DNA from 4 places in the Pseudoalteromonas sp. SR45-4 genome. Region 4 is predicted to be linked to each of the others. Evidence: predicted binding sites of a transcription regulator. Region 4 holds the regulator's gene; each other region holds the start of a gene.
What was found. The regulator sigma-54, encoded in region 4, starts transcription at its own class of promoters, with help from an activator protein. The targets are predictions, from matches to a motif close to GTTGGCACGNNNNTNGNNT.
Positions count from the first base shown of each region.

Region 1 (5,936 bases), on a different contig from region 4:
CGGTTATTCGTAAAGAGCCGTTACCAGGCTGGCGTGGCAGTGACTCTACCGCTATTGATAAAATAGGTAAAATTGATCCAATTCCAAACCCGTATGGCGCAGATGATGTTGGCTGTAGCAAATCAGAATTTAAACAAGCAGGTATAGACTTAAAAGCCGAAGCCGCCAAGGTTATTACTATTCAGCCAGCGCGCCCTAAGCCATGGGAAAAAACCTACGTTAAATTACCTGCGTTTGAGCAAGTAAGTGTGAATAAGCCATTGTATGCACATGCTTCTCGTATTGTGCACCAAGAAACTAACCCAGGTTGTGCTCGTGCTATTTTTCAGCGCCACGGCGATCGTTCTATTTGGGTTAATCCCCCAGCATATCCACTAGAAACACATGAAATGGACGCTGTATTTGGTTTGCCGTATCAACGTATTCCTCATCCTAGCTACGGGGATGCAAAAATACCTGCCTACGACATGATTAAAACGTCAGTTAATATTATGCGAGGCTGTTTTGGTGGTTGCAGTTTCTGTTCGATTACCGAACATGAAGGGCGGATTATTCAAAGCCGTTCGCAAGAATCAATAATTGAAGAAATTGAGCAAATTAGAGATAAAGTACCCGGGTTTACCGGGGTTATTTCTGACTTAGGTGGCCCAACAGCCAACATGTATAAATTGGGTTGTACCAGCAAAAAAGCAGAAAGTACCTGTCGACGTTTATCGTGTGTATACCCTGAAATATGTAAGCATATGGATACCGATCATACGCCAACAATTGAGCTGTATAAAAAAGCCCGTGAAGTTAAAGGCATTAAAAAAATATTAATCGCCTCGGGTGTACGCTACGATTTAGCCGTGCAAGATCCACGTTACGTTAAAGAATTAGTTACTCACCATGTAGGTGGATATTTAAAAATAGCGCCAGAGCATACCGAAGATGGACCATTATCAAAAATGATGAAACCAGGTATGGGAGCATACGATCAGTTTAAAGCGTTATTTGATAAGTACTCAAAAGAAGCGGGTAAAAAACAGTATTTAATTCCATATTTTATTTCGGCGCACCCGGGTACTAAAGACGAAGACATGGTAAACATGGCTTTGTGGCTTAAGTCGAACGACTTTAAGCTTGATCAGGTACAAAATTTTTACCCATCTCCAATGGCAAATGCGACCACTATTTATCATACCGAGATGAACTCACTGCGTAATATTAAAAATAATACCGAAGTAGTACCTGTGCCGAAAGGTGCGCGCCAGCGTCGTTTACATAAAGCAATTTTACGCTATCACGATCCTGCGGGCTGGCCAATGATCCGCGAAGCACTGCGCAAAATGGGTAAAGCTAACCTAATAGGTAAAGCGCCAAATTGCTTAGTGCCAGAAGAAGGGCGCGACGAAAGAGCTGCAAAAGGAAGTAGTCGAGGTGGGCGCCCAGCATTAACGCGCCATACTGGTTTTAGCCAATTTCATAAGGCCAATACAAAACCAAAGGTAGCGAGTAATCGCCAAAGAGCTAAATAGAGCTCATAGCTTAAAAAGTAGTTAGCCTGTTTGGCTTATTACTAAGCTTGGGCTTGATTACTGAATATATGAGCACTGAAAAAAATGCCGCTTATTTTGCAATAAGCGGCATTTTTTATGTAAGTTATTTAAGTAAAACTTAAATAATATCAATTTTGTTACGAATGATTTTTACGCCATCCATATTTTCTAAAAACTTTTGTGCCAACGCACGCTCAAAACCTGTTTGCGCTTTACCGTATAAATCTACTTCGCCATTTTTAACTTGTACGCGAATATCGCTTAGCGCTAAATTGGGGTTGGTACGCAAAGTGTGGGTAATCGATTGCTGTAAGTTAGGTTGGGTTGCCAGGCTGCTAACGACAACCATATTTGTTGTAGCACTCACTTTTGTAGCGCATGCTAATAAAAACAAACAACAAAATGATACTAAAGCGATAGTTAATTTTAAACGGCTCATAATCATATCCTTACATTGCAATTAATCGGGTAGCCAAATTAGGCGGAGTTACCATGGTAGTTACAATTATCGTTCCATATTTAATGTACTGAAAATAAAGGCTATTTTATTAAGTGGGAATTCAGGTGGGCAATAGTTACATAAAACTAAGTAGAGATTACATAGCCCTAAACCATGCAGTTATGGGGGGAGCAGGCATTAAAAAGCCGACATTTTTGTCGGCTAACATAATACTACTTACAGTATGCGCTTAAGTTACTTTTTCTTTTTTACCTTAGCTTTTTTCTTCGCTTTCATTTTAACCGGATCTTTACGCTTTTTAGCCGGCGGCTTAGCTTCTTTATGCTTTGGCTCTAATCCTTTAATAACACGGCGTTTAAGTTTTTGCTCAATATAGCGCTCTATTTTATAAAGAATGCCAATATCGTGCGCTTCAACCAGTGAAATAGCGATGCCTTTTTTACCAGCGCGGCCCGTACGGCCAATACGGTGTACGTATATATCGGCTGTGCGTGGTAGGTCAAAGTTTATTACATGGCTAATATCAGCCACGTCGATACCGCGCGCCGCTACATCGGTAGCAACTAATATACGGGTTTTGCCGCTATGGAAGTTTTCCATCGCTTTCATGCGTTTGTCTTGCGGCATTTCGCCGCGTAACCAGGCTGCTTTAACGTCGTTAGTTGTTAGTTCACCAATTAGCGTTTCAAGACGCTCACGGGTTTTAACAAACACTATGGCTTTAGTTACGTCTGGGCCATTAAGGGTATTAACTAACAGCTCAAGTTTATGATGATAGTCGTCGGCTAAATGTACCCACTGGTGAATTTTAGCCTTTTCTTTGCGTGACGATTCGGCTTCAAGCAATGCTGGATCGTTTAGCGTTGTTTCAGCAAACCTTTCAACACTGTCGCCTTCAAGGGTTGCTGAGAATAAAAAGCACTGACGACGATTTTTAGCTTCGTCACAAATACGGCTCATTTCTTTTTTAAAGCCCATGTCTAGCATGCGGTCGGCTTCATCAATAATAAGCATTTCTACGTGTTCAGCATGAAAGTTTTCGGTTTCTAAATATTCCATTAAACGCCCTGGGGTGGCGATTAAAATGTCATTATTTTTTTCAAAAATCTCTTTATGCGTACCATAGTTAATACCGCCTGTTACTACCCCAATTTTAAGGTTAGTACGTTTAGCAAGTAGTTCGCATTGTTCATGAATTTGATAAGCTAGCTCACGAGTTGGCGTCATTACTAATACGCGCGCAAAACCAGGATCACGACGCGGAAAATCCAATAAATATTGAATAGCCGGAATTAAAAAGGCGGCTGTTTTACCTGTACCTGTAGGCGCAGATGCTAAAATGTCACGCCCCTGAAGTGCTTCAGGAATAGCTTGTTGTTGAATGCTGGTTGGCGTTTCGTAACCCATTTTATTAATGGCGTCGAGTAGCTTGTTATCAAGATCAAATTCAGAAAATTGCATAGAGTGTCAAAAATAAAGGACAATGGCACTAATTATACTCGGTTACGCCTGCTTGGTGAATGAAAAGGTGAAAAAATGTCTGGTTTTGCATTTAAACAATTTAAAGTTGCGCACGAACAGTGTGCAATGAAGGTATCAACCGATGGTATTTTGCTTGGAGCATGGGCTAATTTAAGTAATGTCAACAGCTTGCTCGATATAGGTACAGGCACGGGATTGCTGGCGCTTATGTGCAAACAGCGCAGCCCCCAGTTAACTATAACGGCGGTAGAAGTTGATAAAAATGCTTACCAACAAGCGTTGCAAAATATTGCCGCTAGCCCGTGGCCAAATATAGAGGTGCACCAGCAAAGCATTCAAACTTTTAACAGCGCGCAGCCGTTTGATGTAGTGATAGCCAATCCGCCGTATTTTAATCACAGTTTAAAAGGTAATAATGAGGCGCGTAATATTGCGCGCCATACAGATGGTTTAAGTTTTGCTGAGCTAATTAGTGCTTTTAAAAAGCTCAGTCATGCAGGCTCAACCTTTAGCTTAATTTTACCCACTACAGAGGCTGCGGTGTTTATTGAACTTGCTACTCAAAACGGGCTTTTTTTAAATACTCATTGCCAAGTAAAGGCGACGCCAAATAAAGCGATTAGCCGAAACCTAATGACCTTTAGCTATATAAACCAGAGCATTGTGGAATCAGCTTTGTGTATAAAAGATAATGAAAACAACTATAGCGAAGATTATATTACGCTATGCAAAGCATTTTATTTGAAGATGTAATGTGGTAAACAGTGCTGGTATGATGAGTTTATATGTATACAGGAAACTTATAATGAAAAAACGAACTAAATCAGTATTATTAAGCGCCTTAGCCGCTACATTTTTTACAACGCAGAGCGTACTTGCCAGTATGACGCCTGTTGGGCTTTGGAAAACCATTGATGAAGACACTAATGAAGCTAAGTCGTATGTCCGTATAGTTGAAAATAACGGGGTTTTAAGCGGCACCATTGAAACATTATTAAATAAAGATAAGCAAAATGCAGTGTGCTCGCAGTGCTCGGGCGATAAAAAAGATCAGCCCATATTAGGCATGACCATTATTGATAATGTGATTGATAGCGGTGATGGTAGTTGGGAAGACGGTCAAATACTCGACCCAAATAACGGTAAAAGCTATACAGTGCGCTTAACGACTCAAGATGCTGGTGAAAAATTAGAAGTGCGTGGTTATATTGGCTTTTTTTATCGTAACCAATATTGGCTAAGAGTAGAGTAGTTAGCCAATAAAATTAAAGCGCAGTGTGGCTGCGCTTTACAAGTACAACAATAATAAACAGTATTACAGGGTTTCGCTGTACTCGGTCATTACCTGTTCAACCCAAGTGGCAATACGCTCGTCGCTTAGCTCGTACTGGCTGTCTTCATCAAGGGCTAAACCAACAAAGTGTGTACCGTCTTCGGTGAGTGCTTTAGATGCTTCAAACTCGTAACTATTGTCGTTTGGCCAAAAACCTAACTGGGTAAATGTTTGCGGACTTATTTCGTCGTGTAGCATGCCAAGCGCATCTTGAAACCACTGGCCGTAACCTTGTTGATCACCCATGCCAAATAACGCGATGGTTTTACCATTTAAGTTTACGTCTGCTATGTCGTCCCACTTTGACTCCCAGTCTTCTTGTATTTCACCAAAATCCCAGGTTGAAATACCAAAAATAATGAAATCGTATTGCTCTGCATTTTTTAGTGGTTCGTCTTTAATATTATGCAAGGTAACGATATCGGCACCAATAATGTCGCGAATTTTTTCTGCTGCCATTTCGGTGTAGCAGGTAGTAGAGCCAAAAAATAAACCAATTTGCATCGTATTTATCACTGTGTAATTGCCTGATATGATAAGCTCAAGTTTACCGTAAGGTGTTTTTAATTGATACCTTAGGCAATGGCTATAACAAAAATGAGAGCACAAAAGTGACAACGCTAGCTGACGACTTTTCAGAACCAAGCACGGCACCAAAAAGCAATAACGATTACCTAGAAACCTTTTTAGATTGTTTGTATTTAGAGCAAGGGGTGAGTGAAAATACACTATCGGCGTATCGCAGCGATTTAGATAAGTTTTGCCAGTTTTTAAAAGGCAAAAATTTAATGACTGTAACCGGCCTAGACGTTGAAAGCTATTTAGCCCATAGAGTTGATCTAGGCTTAAAGCCGCGTAGTACTGCGCGTAGTATTAGTGCGCTTAAGCGTTTTTATCAGTACTTTGTGCGCGAAAAGTTAATTAGCGACTCGCCAATGCTCAATATTGCGCAACCTAAAGCAGGACAGTCTTTGCCTAAAACGCTTTCGGAGGCTGAAGTAGAGGCGCTACTGAGCGCTCCCAATACCGATGAGCCAATGGGGCTGCGCGATAAAGCCATGCTTGAGTTACTATATGCAACAGGTTTGCGGGTTAGTGAGCTTGTAGGGCTGCGGATTGAACA
Region 1 covers NZ_JACJDO010000007.1:6,353-12,288, forward strand. The annotation lists gene H5058_RS04860 (YgiQ family radical SAM protein) at 1-1,517, shown strand, start outside; gene H5058_RS04865 (BON domain-containing protein) at 1,657-1,977, opposite strand; gene srmB (ATP-dependent RNA helicase SrmB) at 2,233-3,459, opposite strand; gene H5058_RS04875 (tRNA1(Val) (adenine(37)-N6)-methyltransferase) at 3,535-4,233, shown strand; gene H5058_RS04880 (DUF2147 domain-containing protein) at 4,286-4,732, shown strand; gene fldB (flavodoxin FldB) at 4,796-5,317, opposite strand; gene xerD (site-specific tyrosine recombinase XerD) at 5,425-5,936, shown strand, end outside.
Region 1: H5058_RS04865 (BON domain-containing protein) is a predicted target of sigma-54. The motif match lies at 2,038-2,056, and genes of this name have one in related genera.

Region 2 (5,936 bases), on a different contig from region 4:
TACTTTTGCACCTTGCGGTTTTATTGCTGGCATAACTACTGCTCCTTAGTTTCTTCGCGTAATAACAGTTGCTGCTCTATGGTTGCTAATGACGAGAGCGTTTGTTGCATTTTATTATTAAGTGCTTGCTGCTCTTTTTTAGCATTTATTTGTAGTGTTACTTGTTGTTTTTGTAGCCATAAATACTGTTTTATATCGTCTGGCCAATAGTAAGCTTGGTCAAGTTTAAGTAACTTACTCATTACCGTATTAGGATCGCTACTAGTGTTTAAACACATAAATTGAAAAAAGTTTTTTAGTTCTTTTTCGCCAACAAAATCTTTGTTATCTGGGGTTAACTTAAAACCACCACATTTATTAGCATGCCAGGCTATTACTTGCTCCGCAGGGGGATACATAGGATCGCTTTTAGGCCGAGGCTTTGGGCTTGGCTGGCTGTTTTTATCGCTCGTTACTTTAGTTTGAGTTTGCGCCACTGGGCTATCAACCACTTGCTGTTGGGGGTTATTAGTTTTGCACCCCGATAAAATGATGGCACTGCCACACACACATAAAATAGCCATTAAACGCGAGGTCATGCTAGTTAACTCCTTGATTTGTTATTATGGGAAGCGTAATTAAAAATCGACAACCTTGGGGTTCATTTTGCTCTATTAATAATTGTCCGTTTAATTGCTCTACTGACTCTTTAACAATAGTTAAGCCTAAGCCACTGCCTTGTAGCGTAACATTTTTGCTATGCTTACCTTGATAAAATGCGCTAAAAACATGTGCTTTTTCGTGCTCTTTAATTCCGCATCCCTCGTCGCTTATCGCCATTTTTAGCTTACTGTGCTCAAAGGTTAACGCTATAGATACTGCCTGCCCGTGTTGTGAAAACTTTAAGCCATTAGAAATTAATTGCACTAAAATCATTTCAATTAACTCCCCAGGTAACGCAAGCGCCTTATTAGGTAAGTTGTTATGCCAAATAAGGGTTTGCTCTCGGGCTGTTAGGCGGTGCTCAAAATGACTATTAATTTTATTAATTAAATGATTAAACTCAACCTCACTTACGCTGTCTTTACTAGTACGAATCGCGTTATAACTAAGTAGGCTGTCAATCATAGTACGAAGGCGCACCATAGACTGGCTAATAAGCTCAAGTACAGCGCGTTGCTCTTTAGTTATAGGGCCAACTATTTCATCGCTGAGCAAGTCGGTGCCCTCGACCATTGAGGCTAGAGGTGTTTTAAGTTCGTGGGTAACGTGGCGTAAAAAGGTGTCTTTTTGCTGCTCAAGTATATGTAACTGAGCTTGCACCCATTGTAATTTATTACCTAATTCAACTAGCTCTGCTGAGCCTTGCACGGCTATTTTTTGTTGCCAGTCACCTTGCCCTAATTTACCAATAATTTTAGTCAGGCTTTTTAAGCGGCCACTTATACGCCACAAAAAACCGCCTCCTACTAAGAGTGTTAGCGGAATTAGCGCCACCAGCCAGTTAATAAATGAAGTTTGTAACTGCGCTATTTCTTTTTGATTATTAGTAATTTGGGTTTCGCTTTTATCGCGTAACCATAAGGTAAGTTCGGCGAGTAAATCGCTAATAGGTAAAAACAAGGCTACCTGCTGTTGTTTTTGTTCAACAAGTTGAGTGTGTGCTAGTTGCAGAGTATTCGTTAAACGCTGCCATTGTGCGGTGTGACTTTTACTGGGCGCTATACGTGTAAGATCTTCAATACTTTGTAGCGATACTTGCCACTTATCAACTATGAGCGTATCGAGTGACTCACTTTTTAGCACCCAATTTTGCCGAGTAGCGCGCTCTAAACTATTGAGTTCTTGTTTTAAAATATTAAACGATTTAGTTACTTGGTAGTTATTACTAACAATTTGCTGAGTTACAGCTAACTGCTTATTAAGCGCATTTAAAAATACAATAACCACTAACGATAAGGGTAATAACGACAGCAGCATACTCATTACAAACTGGCTAATTAAATTAGGGCGCCAATTAAGTATTGCTTTGTATTTTTCAGCCATCATTGCTGGCATTGCATCCATCCTTTAGTAACTTTAAACAGCCTATTATTAAGCGTTTAAGTTATACACTAGCTGAATCAATTTACATATCTGTTATTCGTACTGTAAAGCTGCCTGTTGCCAAACAGCAACAACTCAACTCTTTGATTTGTATTGCTTCTTTATTTATAAGCCAAATTTCGTTGCAAAAAACACACAGATACCTGTAAAACTTGCTTAACCTATAACACCAAAAACCATAAGCAACTGAATTTAAACGGCAAAAATAATTGGCATCGTTTTTGTAATAGTTAATCTAAGTTTATCTTATAAGGAAATGACCATGAGTAATCGCTTTTTAATTATTATGCCAATCGTTGCGCTAGGCTTTTTGAGCGCTAACGCGCTGGCAATGGATGTACAAGCTACTTTTAATGAACTTGATAAAGACAGTAACGGTACTCTCAGCGAAGCTGAAGCTGGTGAGGACGCCGTACTTCATGAAAACTTTTCACAAATAGATACTGATCAAAATGGTCAGTTGTCGCTAGATGAGTTTAAACAGTTTATTAAGTAACTAACCTAGTAACCAAAGGAGTTTTTTATGAAACAGCTTATAGCCGCATTTTCGTTACTGTTTTTAGTTATTAGTGCTACTGCCCTGGCTTCATCGTTTAATGCTCGTTTTGCTTTTTTAGATAAAAATATGGATGGAAAAATATCTATTACCGAAGCCAAAAAAGATAAAGAAGTAATGAAACAGTTTTCTGATTTAGATGAAAATAACGATGAAATGATCTCTAAAAAAGAGTTTGAGGCGTTTAAGCCTTAAGTTTAAATTCAAGTTTGGTCTTGTAAAATTAATTAAAAGTATTTGCTATAACCCCTGAGGGAGTGTGTAAATGGATTTAATGTTGGGCGTTAAATTATGGCAAGTACTTTATTTTATTACGAATGACATTAAAATGAGCTTTGCGAAGGAGCACCATGAAGATACGCGCTTGTTTAGTTAGTTGCTTATTATTACTAAGCTTTAATTCATTAGCACTTGATGTAAAGCAACGTTTTGATCACCTTGATACAGATCAAAGCGGCTATTTAATTCACCATGAGCTTGAGGCTCAACCGCACTTACTAAACAACTTTAGCAAATGGGATAAAAACCAAGATAATAAAATTTCATTGGTTGAATTTAAAAATTATCTTACGAATAACCTCTACTGAGTAATTTATGAAAAATATAAGCTATATAGCGCTCGTTGCGCTTAGTGTTTGTAGCACACCAAGCTTTGCCAGCAGCAATAACATTGCCAAGCAATTTGAAAAATTTGATCGTAACCAAAACGGCTTATTAAGCCGAGCAGAAACAGCCAGTGACCCTGCCCTATGGTCTCGTTTTGCAAGTTACGATAAAGACAAAGACGGCCACCTTTCTTTAAGCGAATTTACACTTTATGCAAGTCAGTAATTAATTTACCAATAAATTAACTGACTTACTCTGCACAAATAACAATCCAACCACCTCAAGTGGTTGGTATTATAAAAGTGAGTTTGTTATGTTAAAGCCATTAACAATAAAAATAAGCTCACTATGCCACTCAAAAAAATAATCAAACCATTGCTACTCGCTTGCCTTTGCGCAGGCTCAAGCCTTGCGGTTGCGCAAACTAAAGTTATTTACAACGCCAACGGCTACACACCTTTGTACAAAGGTGAAGTGCAGCAGTTTTCTACTTTAGTTATAAAAAACGGTAAAGTAGTTAAACTTGGCGGCGATACGCTAAAAAATAGCTTTCCTGATGCCAAGCTTATTGACGCTCATGGCAATACGCTATTACCGGGTTTAATTGACGCACACGGTCACATTATTGGTTTAGGTAATAACCTGTCACAATTAGATTTACGCGGTGCGCTTTCTATTGATGAAGTTACTAATAAACTCAAGGTATTTGCAAATAACAAACAAGGTTGGATTATTGGCCGTGGCTGGAATCAAGAGCTGTGGCAAAAAAAGCAGTTTCCTACCGCTGCCGATTTAGACAAAGTAGTGAGCGATCGCCCTATTGTACTATCGAGAATTGATGGCCACGCTATTTGGGTAAATAGCAAAGCCCTAGAGCTTGCGGGTATTACTGCAAACACCCAATCGCCAGAAGGCGGCGAAATTATTAAAGACGAATTTGGCAATCCTACTGGTATATTTGTAGATAAAGCAGAATCGTTAATTAAACAATTTATGCCAAAACCATCAAAACAAACTCTTAGTGACTCTTTAGATGCTGCCGGTAATCATTTATTAAGTTTAGGGATTACCTCAACCCATGATGCGGGTATAGATAAAACCACTTGGGAATTATACAAAGAACGCGGTGAACTAGGCAATTTACCACTGCGTATTGTGGCAATGCTCAGTGGCGCGAGTCCTGATTTAAAAACCATGTTAAAAGCAGGTCGATACCAAGATGCCAACGACTTTATGTCTATTCGCAGCGTTAAGGTTTATGCTGATGGCGCATTAGGTTCGCGTGGCGCGGCGCTAATTGAGGATTATGCCGACAGAAAAAACCACCATGGCTTAATGCTCGAAACCCAGCAAAAACTAGAAGAGTTATTTACGCTTAGTTTTAAAAGTGGTTTTAGTGCCAACACCCATGCAATTGGTGACAAAGCTAACCACGTTGTATTAGATGCTTATAAAAATGTATTTAAAGCAACCGGCGGAATTTTACTACGTAACCGTATGGAGCATGCACAAATAGTAACGCTTGATGATATTAAGCGCTTTAAAACATTAAAAATTATTCCTTCAATGCAACCAGTGCATGCCACCTCTGATATGCACATGGCAGAGCAACGCTTAAGCGAAAAGCAATTAGCGGGTGCTTATGCATGGCAAACCTTTTTAAAACAAGGGTCAGTGATTGCAGCAGGATCTGACTACCCAATAGAATTGGCAAATCCTTTTGATGGCTTGTATGCAACAATTACTCGTATGGATCACAACCAACAACCAACCCAGGGCTGGCGCGCTAGCGAAGTATTAAGCCGTGAAGACGCACTGCGTGCTTTTACCCTAGGCGGCGCTTATGCAGCGCATCAAGAGTTTAAAGTGGGTAGTTTAGAGCAAGGAAAGTGGGCCGACTTTATTTTAATAGATAAAGATTATTTTAAAGCCCCGGTTGATGAACTATATAAAATAAACGTATTACAAACATGGATTGCAGGCAAACTTCGTTACGAAAAAGAGGCTGTGACTGCGCAATAAACTGAATACAAACTGAAAATAACAAATTAATGATAAAATTTAATTAAAGTAATCAAAAAGTGTGTCGATAAAGTGGGGTATTTAAAAATCCCCTTATGTTTCAGGAAGAAAACATGTTATCTAAAAAAATATCTCTTACTTTATCGGCACTTTTTACCCTTTCACTTTCAGCTTGTTCTAGTCACCCTGTTTACAATGGTCACGCTCCTCATAATGACTATTCTCATAACAAAAGGCACGTTCAAAATGACTCGCCTCGCGTGAGTAACTGGCAGTTTCCAGAAAAAAATTACCGCCCAATAAATAGCAGTAAATTACTTAGTAATTACACCGAACAATTAGCCATGAAGCTAATTGAAAATATGAATTACATAAATAGTAATACCCCTATTGCCATTACTTCTTTTGTAAATTTAGATGATAACCTACAAACAACTAATATTTTTGGTAACCATTTAGCTGAGAGCTTTATTACTGAACTACAAGAGTTTGGATTATCTGTTGTAGATTACAAACACACAGGTACTGTACATGTAACCCCAAATGGCGACTTTTCATTTAGTCGTAATGGTCGAGAAATTAAAGGCTACCCGCATATTGAATACACTTTGACTGGCACACTTACTTACACCAATCGCGGTGTTATTGTAAACGCACGTATTATTGG
Region 2 covers NZ_JACJDO010000048.1:17,157-23,092, forward strand. The annotation lists gene H5058_RS16055 (sigma 54-interacting transcriptional regulator) at 1-33, opposite strand, end outside; gene H5058_RS16060 (hypothetical protein) at 36-578, opposite strand; gene H5058_RS16065 (HAMP domain-containing sensor histidine kinase) at 580-2,037, opposite strand; gene H5058_RS16070 (EF-hand domain-containing protein) at 2,348-2,581, shown strand; gene H5058_RS16075 (hypothetical protein) at 2,609-2,836, shown strand; gene H5058_RS16080 (hypothetical protein) at 2,992-3,228, shown strand; gene H5058_RS16085 (EF-hand domain-containing protein) at 3,236-3,472, shown strand; gene H5058_RS16090 (amidohydrolase) at 3,596-5,269, shown strand; gene H5058_RS16095 (FlgO family outer membrane protein) at 5,383-5,936, shown strand, end outside.
Region 2: H5058_RS16070 (EF-hand domain-containing protein) is a predicted target of sigma-54. The motif match lies at 2,294-2,312, and genes of this name have one in related genera.

Region 3 (5,936 bases), on a different contig from region 4:
TTAAAAACGAATATTTACAGCCCTATTTGGTCTCCAAGCGGACGCTACATTGCGTTTGTAGTAGCAAAAAAAGGCAAGCATGCCTTTTACGTTTATGATTTTAACTCGCAAACCAGTACCGCATTAACAACCAATTTTAGTAGCCATGGTAAACCCAGTTGGTCGCATGATAGCACCAACGTATTAGTATCAGATGGTGAGCATGTATTTCGTTTTGATTTAAAAGGAAACAACCTAGGACAAGTGATTAAACAATCCACCTTATATGCCTATGAAGATAAGCAAGGTGCGCTTATATTTGCCAACCCCGACGCCAAGCAACTCTGGATCAAGCCCCCTGGTAGCGAACATGCGCAACTCCTCGTTGCGTCTATTAATTTATCTAATCATACATCCTGGTACTACCAAGAAGGCGAAACACAAGCACTGTCACGCGTGTATTACTTTAATGTAGCGCAGGGCGACTATCGCTTAAGTTACTATGACTTTGCCTCAGCGAGTCATCACGACATAATACGCCTACCTGAGCGTTCATTTAGCAGAACATCTGGCTTAACTTATATTGCTACCGCTGGTTGGTTAATTTATACCTCTTATAAATCTCCGCAAATAGATATTAAGCGAATAGATGCAAAGTATTTACCCTGAGCAACATAATTGTTCATTACGATTACCTGATTGCTACAGTGTCATGATTTAATTTTTTTTAGCTATAAAATTCACTCGACCAGGGGTTAGCGAGTAACCTGGTATTTGGTATAATAAGGTTCACACATGTAGTAACTCATAATAGGAACGCCTAAATGCCGCACATTATTATTGAACACTCAGAAGACCTCCCTGTATTACCACAAGTACTTGTAGAAAAAATTCACAACGCCGCTTTCCAAAGTAATCTATTTGATTTAGAAACCATAAAAACACGCGCTATTTCCTATCAGCAATATCTACTGGGCGCAGGCAGGTCGGGGTTTATACATATCGCGGTACACATTTTGGCAGGGCGTTCTATTGAGCAAAAACAAATGTTAAGTGAGCAACTACTTGAGTGTTTAAAAACCTATTGCAGAGCATCAGACAGCTTAAGCGTTAATATTTACGATATCGAACATGAGATCTACCGCAAAAATTAATTTATTTTAGCCGTTTCATTAAATTAGTGAACAGTTCTAGCAGCAAAAAATAGCTTAATCACTAACCAAGGTCATTTTATATAGTGACCTACAGGTTATTTCTAACGGGATTAATTAGCTACTTAATAAGCCAGAATGATCATGTTATTAATAATATAGGTATTAGCTTAAAAGCGTTAATAAGTACTCTGTAAAAAAACCCTAATTAGGGTTTTTTTATTGCCGTAAAACAATTCTATTTATTATTTTATAATGAGACAGTCACAAATATACTTAAAGTGTAATTAACACAACATAGAGCTATTCATTAGTTAATGATTGGAATGATTTTTAGTGGGTATATTTAAAAGTGGTGGCCCCTCCCAGACTCGAACTGGGGACCTAACGATTATGAGTCGTGTGCTCTAACCAACTGAGCTAAGGGGCCAACTTTTTGTATAACTGTAAACAGTTAATTTTTTAAGAAGCGTTTAGCCACATAGCGACTAAAGCGGGGTGCAGTATAAAAAGTTTTTAGGGGCTTGTCACTAGCAAAAGTCTTTATTTTAACAATCAATGGTCTAACTGCTTAAATAGTAATCTTTTTATGGGTGTAATATTAAAATTTGCAGAATTTAGGGTTAATACTGGCAGCTAAGTAAAAATGAAATGGAAGGCTGTATATCGCGTAATTTAAAAATTAAGCTTTAAACAAGCAACTTACAGCTTATATTACGCGACAAACAGAAATGAATTATTTTTTTGCGATAATGTAGATTGCATGTATTACTCCAGGGAAGTAACCAAACAACGTGAGTAAAATATTTATCCAAAAATGTAAGCCTAAACCCACCTGTAAAAATACTCCCAGTGGTGGCAGTAAGATTGAAAAAATAATACGTATAATATCCATAAATACTTCCTTATTTATAAACAAAAAATTATAAGCAAAAACCCAGCAAAGCTGGGTTTTATAAATACTATATTACTTTGCAACTATCGTTAATTTATCTACTACGTCGCGAACATCTTCAGCATTTTTAGCAATTTTTACTGCAAGCTGTTTTTCAGCATCTGAGTTCACTGTACCGGTAAGAGTAACTACACCTTTGTCAGTATCTACATCAATGTTTGTACCACCAACTTCTGAGTTAAATAAATAACGCGTTGTGATGACTGTGGTAATTTTAGCGTCGGTTAAGCCGCTACCATCATCATCTTTCATGTTGTCATGGCTTTTACTGTTCATGCTTTTCACAACAGTAAGCTGGTTATCAACATTGGTTACGCCATCTAAACTCAGTACAAGTTCTTCTGCTAGCTCTTTGTCGAGTTCGCTATTAACTTTACCTGTTAGTATAACTTTGCCATTTTTTACATCAGTGTTGATGTCAAAGTTATTGAGATTAGTGTTCATAAGAAGCACTGTTTCAGCCTTACCATCAATCCAAGCATCTTTACTTTCATTTTCCCAGCTGCTCGCTTGAGCACCCATAGCCGTAGTACCTAAAACTAACGCCGCAATGATAGATTTGTTAAATGTTTTCATAATCTTTCTCCTTTTGATTAAAGACACTTTAACTAATGCCAGCTTTAGGCCAACTTTAATAAATAAGTAAAATCATAAACTTAAGGTTAAATATAAAATAACTTCACTTTGTACACATCACTTTTTTACCGACTTATCGGTAAAAAGTTCTCAGTAGTGAAAATAACTAGATAATTACCATTTTGGTTAATGGATCGTTAATATAACAAAGTCGTAAATAGGATAAAAACATAACAAGCTGATTAATAAAAATAATATTTTTGGTATATGCTTTGCTTATATAGTGACAACAGTAAAATAAAAGGAATACCCTCATGAGCGTAAAAATAACAGACCGCCCGCAAGAGCAAGTGCGCGAAGAAGTGATTGATCAACTAATTTATAATTACAGCCACGGAGTTATTTCTGTTGAAGCATTTGAAAGGCGTTTAGATGAGGCAATGGCTACAAGTAATAATGAAGTCCTTGTTAGCTTAGTTGAGGATTTAACCCTTAATACTGATCAGCAATATAATGCCCAAAAGCACTCGCAATTTTCACCCAATTACAGCGCTCAACAATCTAGCCAGAGTGACTTTACATTACGCAGTATTTTAGGCTCCAATGAAAGAAGCGGCCAATGGGTTGTGCCTAAAAACATTTACCTGACTAACTTTATGGGCTCGGTAGTACTTGATTTTACTGATGCTGTTTTTACCCACCAAGAGGTAACGATTCATGTTAACTGTATTTTTGGCAGTGATGAAATATACGTACCAGAACACGTTAATGTAGTATCAAAAATGTTTAGCATTGTTAGTAGTGTTGAAAATAAAACAGTGGCACTTAACAAGCATCAAGGGCCGACCATCCATATTGAGGGAAAGGCTATTATGGGCTCGGTAGAAATAAAAATTAAGCGAACCATTAAAGAAAAATTTATTAGCTTTGCTAACCAATTAAAAACCCAACTTGGTGGTAAAAGTGGTACTCCGATGTGATGTACTACCTATAAAAGCATGTTCATAGCTTTTAACTTAGACCCAGGTTAAAGAGTAAAAAACATGCTAAATTTTTAAAGCACTAGAACACATTTAAAAAACACTTTGCAGATTCATCAATGCTGAATTTGTATAAAACGCCCTGCACATCAAGCAAGTACAAAAAACAAACAAAAGTATTTAGGCTTTGTTGTTTACTTTATGGCAAAAGTCGCTAAAATACGCCAGCTAAAATATATAAACGTTCTTTTACAACCCAAAGGTAATACCATGCATCCAATGTTAAACATTGCGGTTCGCGCTGCGCGTAACGCAGGCAAAATTATACTTCGTGCAAGTGAAGATTTATCAAAAGTTGAAGTTCAACAAAAAGGCACTAACGATTTAGTGACTAACATTGATAAAGAAGCAGAAGCTATAATTCGCGACACCATTTTACGCTCTTACCCTGATCACTGCATTGTTGGTGAAGAATTAGGCGAGCATAAAGGTAAGGATGCAGATTACCAATGGATTGTTGACCCGCTTGATGGCACAACTAACTTCATCAAGGGTATTCCTCATTTTGCGGTTTCTATCGCACTTAAAGTAAAAGGTCGTTTAGACCAGGCCGTTATTTATGATCCAATTCGTGGTGAGCTTTTCACTGCCTCTCGTGGTCAAGGCGCACAACTTAATAGCAAACGTTTACGCGTTTCTAAAACAGTTGATTTAGGCGGTTCAATCTTAGCTACTGGCTTTCCTTTCAAGCAAAAACAACACCTAGATGCATACACAGAAGCGTTTAAAGCTTTATTCGTACATACTGCTGATATCCGTCGTGCGGGCTCTGCTGCGCTAGACATGGCTTATGTGGCTGCTGGACGCGTTGATGGCTTTTTCGAAATTGGTTTAAAACCTTGGGATACTGCTGCAGGCGAGCTATTAGTAAAAGAAGCTGGCGGCATGGTTGTAGATTTTGCTGGCGGCGTAAACTATAACAATAGTGGTAACATTATTTGTGGCGCACCTAAGCTAACCCAAGCAATAATTCGCGAAATTCGCCCTGTATTAACTGAGTCATTACTTCGTTAATAAAAATTGCATGGTTTAAAAAAGGAGCTTAGGCTCCTTTTTTGTTGTCTGCAAAAAAATTATTTATGACGATTAAACTGCTTAGTTAAACAATTAACTTTGTATCTCGCTTTTTATCCTTTAGCGCAGCTTCAGTATGATAAGTGTTAATACCACGAATAAAATGGCATCGTTTTATTTAAGAGTAAAGCAGTGATAGTTAATGTATTGAATACTTCGCTTTAGTGCAGACAATAAAAAACCGCCCAGATGGGCGGTTAATATCGGCTCACAAATCTATTACGGCATAGCGTCTAGATCAGCACCTTCTTTTTCAATCACTTCTGGTATTAAATCTTCTTTACTTACGCCAAGTGAAATAGCAACTGAGCTGGCAACGTAAATAGATGAATAAGTACCAATAAACACACCAAATAACAATGCTGTAGCAAAGCCATGAATGGTTTGACCGCCCCAAATAAACAAAGCAATTAATACTAAAATAGTGGTAATTGACGTTACTAAGGTACGATTAAGCGTTTGTGTTAAAGACATATCGATAATTTCTATCGTGTCATCAATACGCACTTTGCGAAAGTTTTCACGAATACGGTCAGATACTACAATGGTATCGTTTAGTGAGTAACCTATTACCGCTAATATAGCCGCTAATATGGTTAAATCGAACTCTAAACCTAATACCGAAAATAAGCCTACGGTAATAATAACATCGTGAATTAAGCCACTTACTGCGCCTACTGCAAAACGCCATTCAAAGCGAAATGCTACATAAATCAAGATACAAATAAGCGCAGTTAACATGGCCAGGCCACCCTGCTCTTTTAAATCTTCACCTACGCTTGGGCCAACAAACTCAATACGGCGCATTACTACGCTTTCGTCTGCTAGCTTTAGTGCAGCAATAACTTGGTTACCAATAACTTCAGCTTTTACGTCATCGCCGCGCGGCGCTAAACGAACTAAAATTTCTTGGCTTGAACCAAACAATTGTACCGATGCATCTGCAAAACCATTTTCGGCAAGTACATCACGCACCTTTTTAAGATCTGCAGGTTGCGAAAAGCCAACTTCAACGGCAGTACCACCGGTAAAGTCTAAACCAAAGTTTAAGCCTTTAGTAAAAACCGCTATAAATGACGCTAAAATTAATAACGTTGAAAAACCCATTGCCACTTTACGAAGAGACATGAAACGTAGGGTTTTGCTACCCAATTTTAAAAT
Region 3 covers NZ_JACJDO010000005.1:111,048-116,983, forward strand. The annotation lists gene H5058_RS04080 (winged helix-turn-helix domain-containing protein) at 1-648, shown strand, start outside; gene H5058_RS04085 (5-carboxymethyl-2-hydroxymuconate Delta-isomerase) at 804-1,133, shown strand; tRNA gene H5058_RS04090 (tRNA-Ile) at 1,484-1,560, opposite strand; gene H5058_RS04095 (YqaE/Pmp3 family membrane protein) at 1,867-2,025, opposite strand; gene H5058_RS04100 (BON domain-containing protein) at 2,098-2,661, opposite strand; gene H5058_RS04105 (LiaF domain-containing protein) at 2,976-3,641, shown strand; gene suhB (inositol-1-monophosphatase) at 3,912-4,715, shown strand; gene secF (protein translocase subunit SecF) at 4,995-5,936, opposite strand, start outside.
Region 3: H5058_RS04100 (BON domain-containing protein) is a predicted target of sigma-54. The motif match lies at 2,697-2,715, and genes of this name have one in related genera.

Region 4 (5,936 bases):
TAAAACGCCTTGGTGCAAAAATTATTTCCATGACAGGAAATACACAATCAACCATGGCCACACTTGCTAACGTGCATGTATGCATTAAAGTAGAAAAAGAAGCCTGCTCATTAGGCTTAGCACCAACAGCCAGTACCACGGCAACACTCGCTATGGGCGATGCAATGGCGGTAGCACTGTTAGAAGCACGCGGATTTACTGCCGATGACTTTGCACTATCGCATCCCGGTGGCAGTTTAGGGAAGCGATTACTGCTCACCTTAAAAGATGTTATGCACAGCGGTGTAAATACGCCTATTATAACTACTTCGCAAACTATTAAAGATGCGCTGATTGAAATGACAGCTAAAGGCTTAGGTATGACCGCCATAGTTGACGATAATCAGCAACTCGCTGGGTTATTTACCGATGGTGATTTACGCCGTATTTTAGAGCAACGCGTTGATATTCATACCACGTCAATAGATGCAGTAATGACTAAATCGTGTACCACGGCAACCCAAGATATGCTTGCTGCGCAAGCGCTTAATATCATGGAACATAAACGCATTAATGGCTTAATTATTATTAATGAGCATAATCAGCCTATTGGGGCACTCAATATGCAAGACCTACTTAAAGCAGGAGTATTATAAATGCAATTTGAAGAACTCTATCAAGCGCTAAGTGATGACGCTAAAGCGCGCGCAAAAAAAGTAAAACTACTTATATGCGACATTGATGGTGTATTTTCTGATGGCCGAATTTATCTTGGCAACCAAGGTGAAGAGCTAAAAGCATTTAATACAAAAGATGGCTTTGGTATTAAAGCACTTATTAACAGCGGCTTTGAAGTAGCGGTTATTACCGGCAGGCACTCGCAAATAGTACAACAACGTATGACCAGCTTAACCGTGCAGCATATTTATCAAGGTCAAGAAAACAAGCTTATTGCCTACCAAGAACTTAAAAACAAGCTTAATTTGAGCGATGAGCAAATTGCTTATATTGGTGATGATGGCCCTGATATGCCTGTTATGGAGTTAGTTGGCTTTGCAGTCGCAGTAAACGACGCGCACCCACTAATTAAACGCTTAGCACATTACACTACGCGAATGCCGGGTGGTTTTGGTGCAGTAAGAGAGCTAACCGACTTACTTATGCTTGAAAACAATAAACCATTAACTAGCCAAGGCACCAGTTCATGAATATAGCGCGCATAGTCTTAAGCGTTTTATTCATCACCTGTATGGTTTGGCTTTGGTACCCTTATTTTACTCAGGTAAATACGGTTGCTAAAGCCGACTCAGAAGTAATAGCTAAACCCGATTACACCGCCATTGAGCTAAAACAAACAGCTTTTGACGAAAACGGTGAAATTAGCCATAAAGTAACTGCGGTTAAAACGGAGCTTTACGAGCAGCTAGGATTTACCTTATTCGAAAAACCTACTTTCATATTGTACGACGACAGACAAAAAACGTGGCGTATCAATGCTGATGAAGCAACACTTTACGATGAAAGACAATTAATTTTAGAGGGTAATGTAACTGCCCAAAACTTAATTGATGGCGCAATGATAGACAAAATTACCGCCGACAATATTCAAGTAGATATAATGCTACTCACTATGCGCAGCGAACAGCCCGTTATTATAACTGGACCGAATTTAAAGATCACCGGTAAAGGCCTTGAAGCCAATTTAACAACCGAGGTGATAAAACTAATTAACCATACGCGAACACTATATTATGACCAATAACCTTGCAAAAATACTTATTATTCCATCGCTTATACTTGTATTTAATAGTAATGCGGCAGAGCAAAGTACTTCCCCATTAGCTAATCAAATTTCTATTAGTGCTGACCGACAAGAAGGTCAACTAAAAGAAAACGTTGGTATTTTTGAAAAAAATGTCGAGATAATTCACGGCAATCGTCGTATCACCGCCGATCGTTTAGAAGTACATAAGCGCGACGAACTTGGCGATAATAAACAACTATTAATTGCCACGGGCAGTCCTGCATATTTTGAAGAAAAGCAAGCAGATGGTACTGTCATGAGCGCCAGCGCTAACGAAGTACGTTACGATGTAGCGAAACGTTTTTTAACCCTGGTAGGAGATGCAAACATTTCTCAAGCTGGGCAAAAAATTACGGCTAAAAGCATCACCTACGATATAGAGCAACAGCTTATAAGTGCTGAAAAAGATGAAAACTCAACTGATCGGGTACACACTATTTTAGTGCCTATAGACGTAAAAAAAGAACAAAAACTCAATAAAGGTCAGCCATGAGTACATTAAAAGCAGAGCTATTAGCAAAAAGCTATAAAGGCCGTGAAGTTGTTAAAAATGTAGGACTTGAAGTAAAAGCTGGCAGCATTGTTGGTTTACTTGGCCCAAATGGCGCAGGTAAAACCACTACCTTTTACATGATTGTAGGCTTAGTTCCTAGCGACAAAGGTAAAATATTAATTGATGATAACGATATTACCTTACTTCCTATGCACAGCCGTGCTCGTTTAGGTATTGGTTATTTACCACAAGAATCTTCTATTTTTAGAAAGCTCACTGTGTATCAAAATTTAATGGCTATTTTAGAAACGCGTAAGCAACTAAATAAACAAGCCAGGGAAGAAACCCTAAATAGTTTATTGGACGAATTTAGCCTGCAACATATTCGCGACAGCTTAGGTATGGCGCTATCTGGTGGTGAACGTCGCCGCGTAGAAATAGCACGTGCTTTAGCTGCAGATCCTAAATTTATATTGCTTGATGAGCCCTTTGCTGGCGTGGATCCTATTTCAGTACTCGATATTAAAAAAATTATAGAACACCTTAAAAATCGTGGTATTGGCGTACTAATTACCGACCACAATGTAAGGGAAACCCTTGATGTTTGTGAAAAAGCCTACATTGTTTCTCATGGGGAGCTAATTGCATCTGGTACTCCTGAATTTGTATTAAACGATAAAACAGTACGTGATGTTTATTTAGGCGAGCAGTTCAAACTGTAATATTTATGTTATTACTATAAGCATCTGCTAAGATTAATCATATCAATTTATAAGGATTGTTAGAGATAAATGAGGCAATCATTACAGCTGCGCATGGGCCAGCAACTTACAATGACTCCGCAACTGCAACAGGCTATTCGCTTATTGCAGCTTAGTACCTTGGATCTCCAGCAAGAAATACAAGAAGCACTTGATAGCAACCCATTACTTGAAGTTGATGAACAAGATTACACGGAAGAATCAGCAGGTAAAAACGAGCAAAAAGCAGATGACATTACTGTTAGCGCCTCTGCTGACGACACCCCAAGCGAGTATGAGCAAGATAGCGGCGAAGCACTAAATAAAGACACCATAAGCGACGACATGGCCATGGATGTATCATGGGATGAATATATGAGCGCAGCGCCTGCCTCTTCATCAGGGCCAATGCCTGAAGATGAATCTATTTATCAAGGTGCATCAACCGAAACCCTGCATGAATACTTAATGTGGCAATTACAGCTCACCCCTTTTAGCCCTACCGACGAAGCTATTGCCATAGCTATCGTTGAAGCCGTAGATGACTCTGGTATTTTAACCCTCAGTTGCGAAGACCTTTTAGCAAGCTTTAACCAAGAAACTGACGACGAACACGAAGTAGAACTAGATGAAATAGAAGCAGTGCTAAAGCGCATTCAATTATTTGATCCTGTTGGTATTGCAGCTCGCAGCTTGCAAGAATGCTTATGCATTCAATTAAATCAATTTGATAAAGACACCCCTTATATTAACGAAACAAAAATGGTGTTAACTGATCATATCGATTTACTCGCTGCTCGCGACTATCGTACGTTAATGAAAAAAACTAAGCTCAAAGAAGAAGAGCTTAAAGAAATAATGACACTTATTCATACGCTTAATCCTAAGCCTGCGGATACTATTGTCAGAGAAGAGTCTGAATACGTTATACCTGACGTGTCTGTTAAAAAAATAAAAGGCCGCTGGGTGGTAGAGCTAAACCCAGATAGCATGCCAAAAATACGTGTTAACAGCCAATATGCGGCTATGTCTCGTACAGTAAAATCCAGCGGTGACAGCCAATTTATTCGCTCGCACTTACAAGAAGCTAAATGGTTTATTAAAAGCCTAGAAAGTAGAAACGAAACCCTCCTGAAAGTAACTAATTGTATTGTTAAGCAGCAACAAGCGTTTTTTGAACATGGCCCAGAAGCCATGAAACCTATGGTTTTAAACGATGTTGCCGAAATAGTTGAAATGCACGAGTCGACTATTTCACGGGTCACTACGCAAAAATATATGCACACTCCACGTGGCATTTTTGAGCTTAAGTACTTTTTTTCAAGCCATGTAAGCACCGAAAATGGTGGCGAATGTTCATCAACTGCCATACGTGCCTTGATTAAAAAGTTGATAGCTGCAGAAAACTTAGCCAAACCATTGAGTGATAGCAAGATTGCAGATATATTGGCTGAGCAAGGAATTAAAGTAGCTAGACGGACAATTGCAAAATATCGCGAATCTCTGGCTATTCCCCCGTCGAATCAACGTAAAAGCTTGATTTAAGACGTACAACAAAGAGGAAAATGCTGATGCAACTAAACTTAACTGGTCGTCATGTAGACATTACAGACTCATTAAGAGACTATGTAAATAATAAATTTGCAAAGCTGCAAAGACACTCAGATCACATAACTAATGTGCATGTTATTCTCGATGTAGAAAAATTAAGTCAAAAAGCTGAAGCAACAATTTTTGTAAGTGGCGCTGAGCTATTTGCATCGACCGAACACCAAGATATGTACGCTGCCATTGACTCGTTGATTGACAAACTCGATCGTCAAGTAATTAAACACAAAGAGAAGTTTGCTCGACACTAACACTATGAAATTAAGCTCACTTATATGCCAGGACTGCAGCAAAGCTGTGGTCCTTTTTAATAGTAAAAAAAGAATTTTAGAATTCATCAGTGAACTCGCGCATAAAAAAATGCCGTATTTACCTCAGCAAGATATTCTCACTGCTTTATTGGCAAGAGAAAAGTTAGGTAGTACCGGTATTGGCCGAGGAATAGCAATTCCACATGGCCGTATGAGCGGGGCACAAGAGCCTCTTGCCTTAATTTTAATAAGCGAAACCGCTATTAATTTTGATGCAATTGATAATCGTCCAGTTGATATTTTTGTTGCGCTTATAGTGCCCGATGGCGATAACCAGCAGCACTTGAAAACACTAGCCACAATAGCTGATAAACTAAACGATAAAGAGTTTTGTAAGCAATTGCGTGCGGCAAAGTCTGATGAAGCGTTATACCAAGTTATTTTGAATCAATCCTAGTTACTAATAAAGGGGTGGTAAATGGAATTAATTATTATAAGTGGCCGATCAGGTTCTGGTAAGTCAGTTGCTTTACGTGTTGTAGAAGATTTAGGTTACTATTGTGTAGATAATATTCCGGTAAATTTGCTGCCTTCATTAGTGCGCAGTGTCTCTGATAACTACGATAAAATAGCCGTTAGTATAGACGTGCGTAACCTGCCTAAAGACCAGCAGCAGTTTAACGATATTCTTGAGTACTTGCCCGACTTTGCTAAACCAACGTTATTTTATTTAGATAGCGACGATCAAACATTAATCCGCCGTTATTCAGAAACACGTCGTTTGCACCCGCTTTCGATTGATTCGCTACCGCTAGATTTAGCAATACAAAAAGAAAAAGAATTACTCGATGTACTCGTAACGCAGGCTGATCATGTCATTGATACAACCGATTTAAGTGTGCATCAACTTGCTGAATCTATGCGTGAAACCATACTCGGTAAAAAAGACAAACAGCTTATCATTACCTTTGAGTCGTTTGGCTTTAAGCATGGTATTCCCAAAGGTGCTGATTATGTTTTTGATGCGCGTTTTTTACCAAACCCACACTGGGAACCGGAGC
Region 4 covers NZ_JACJDO010000001.1:93,718-99,653, forward strand. The annotation lists gene H5058_RS00445 (KpsF/GutQ family sugar-phosphate isomerase) at 1-635, shown strand, start outside; gene kdsC (3-deoxy-manno-octulosonate-8-phosphatase KdsC) at 636-1,187, shown strand; gene lptC (LPS export ABC transporter periplasmic protein LptC) at 1,184-1,741, shown strand; gene lptA (lipopolysaccharide transport periplasmic protein LptA) at 1,731-2,276, shown strand; gene lptB (LPS export ABC transporter ATP-binding protein) at 2,273-2,998, shown strand; gene H5058_RS00470 (RNA polymerase factor sigma-54) at 3,068-4,561, shown strand; gene hpf (ribosome hibernation promoting factor) at 4,588-4,875, shown strand; gene ptsN (PTS IIA-like nitrogen regulatory protein PtsN) at 4,880-5,332, shown strand; gene rapZ (RNase adapter RapZ) at 5,354-5,936, shown strand, end outside.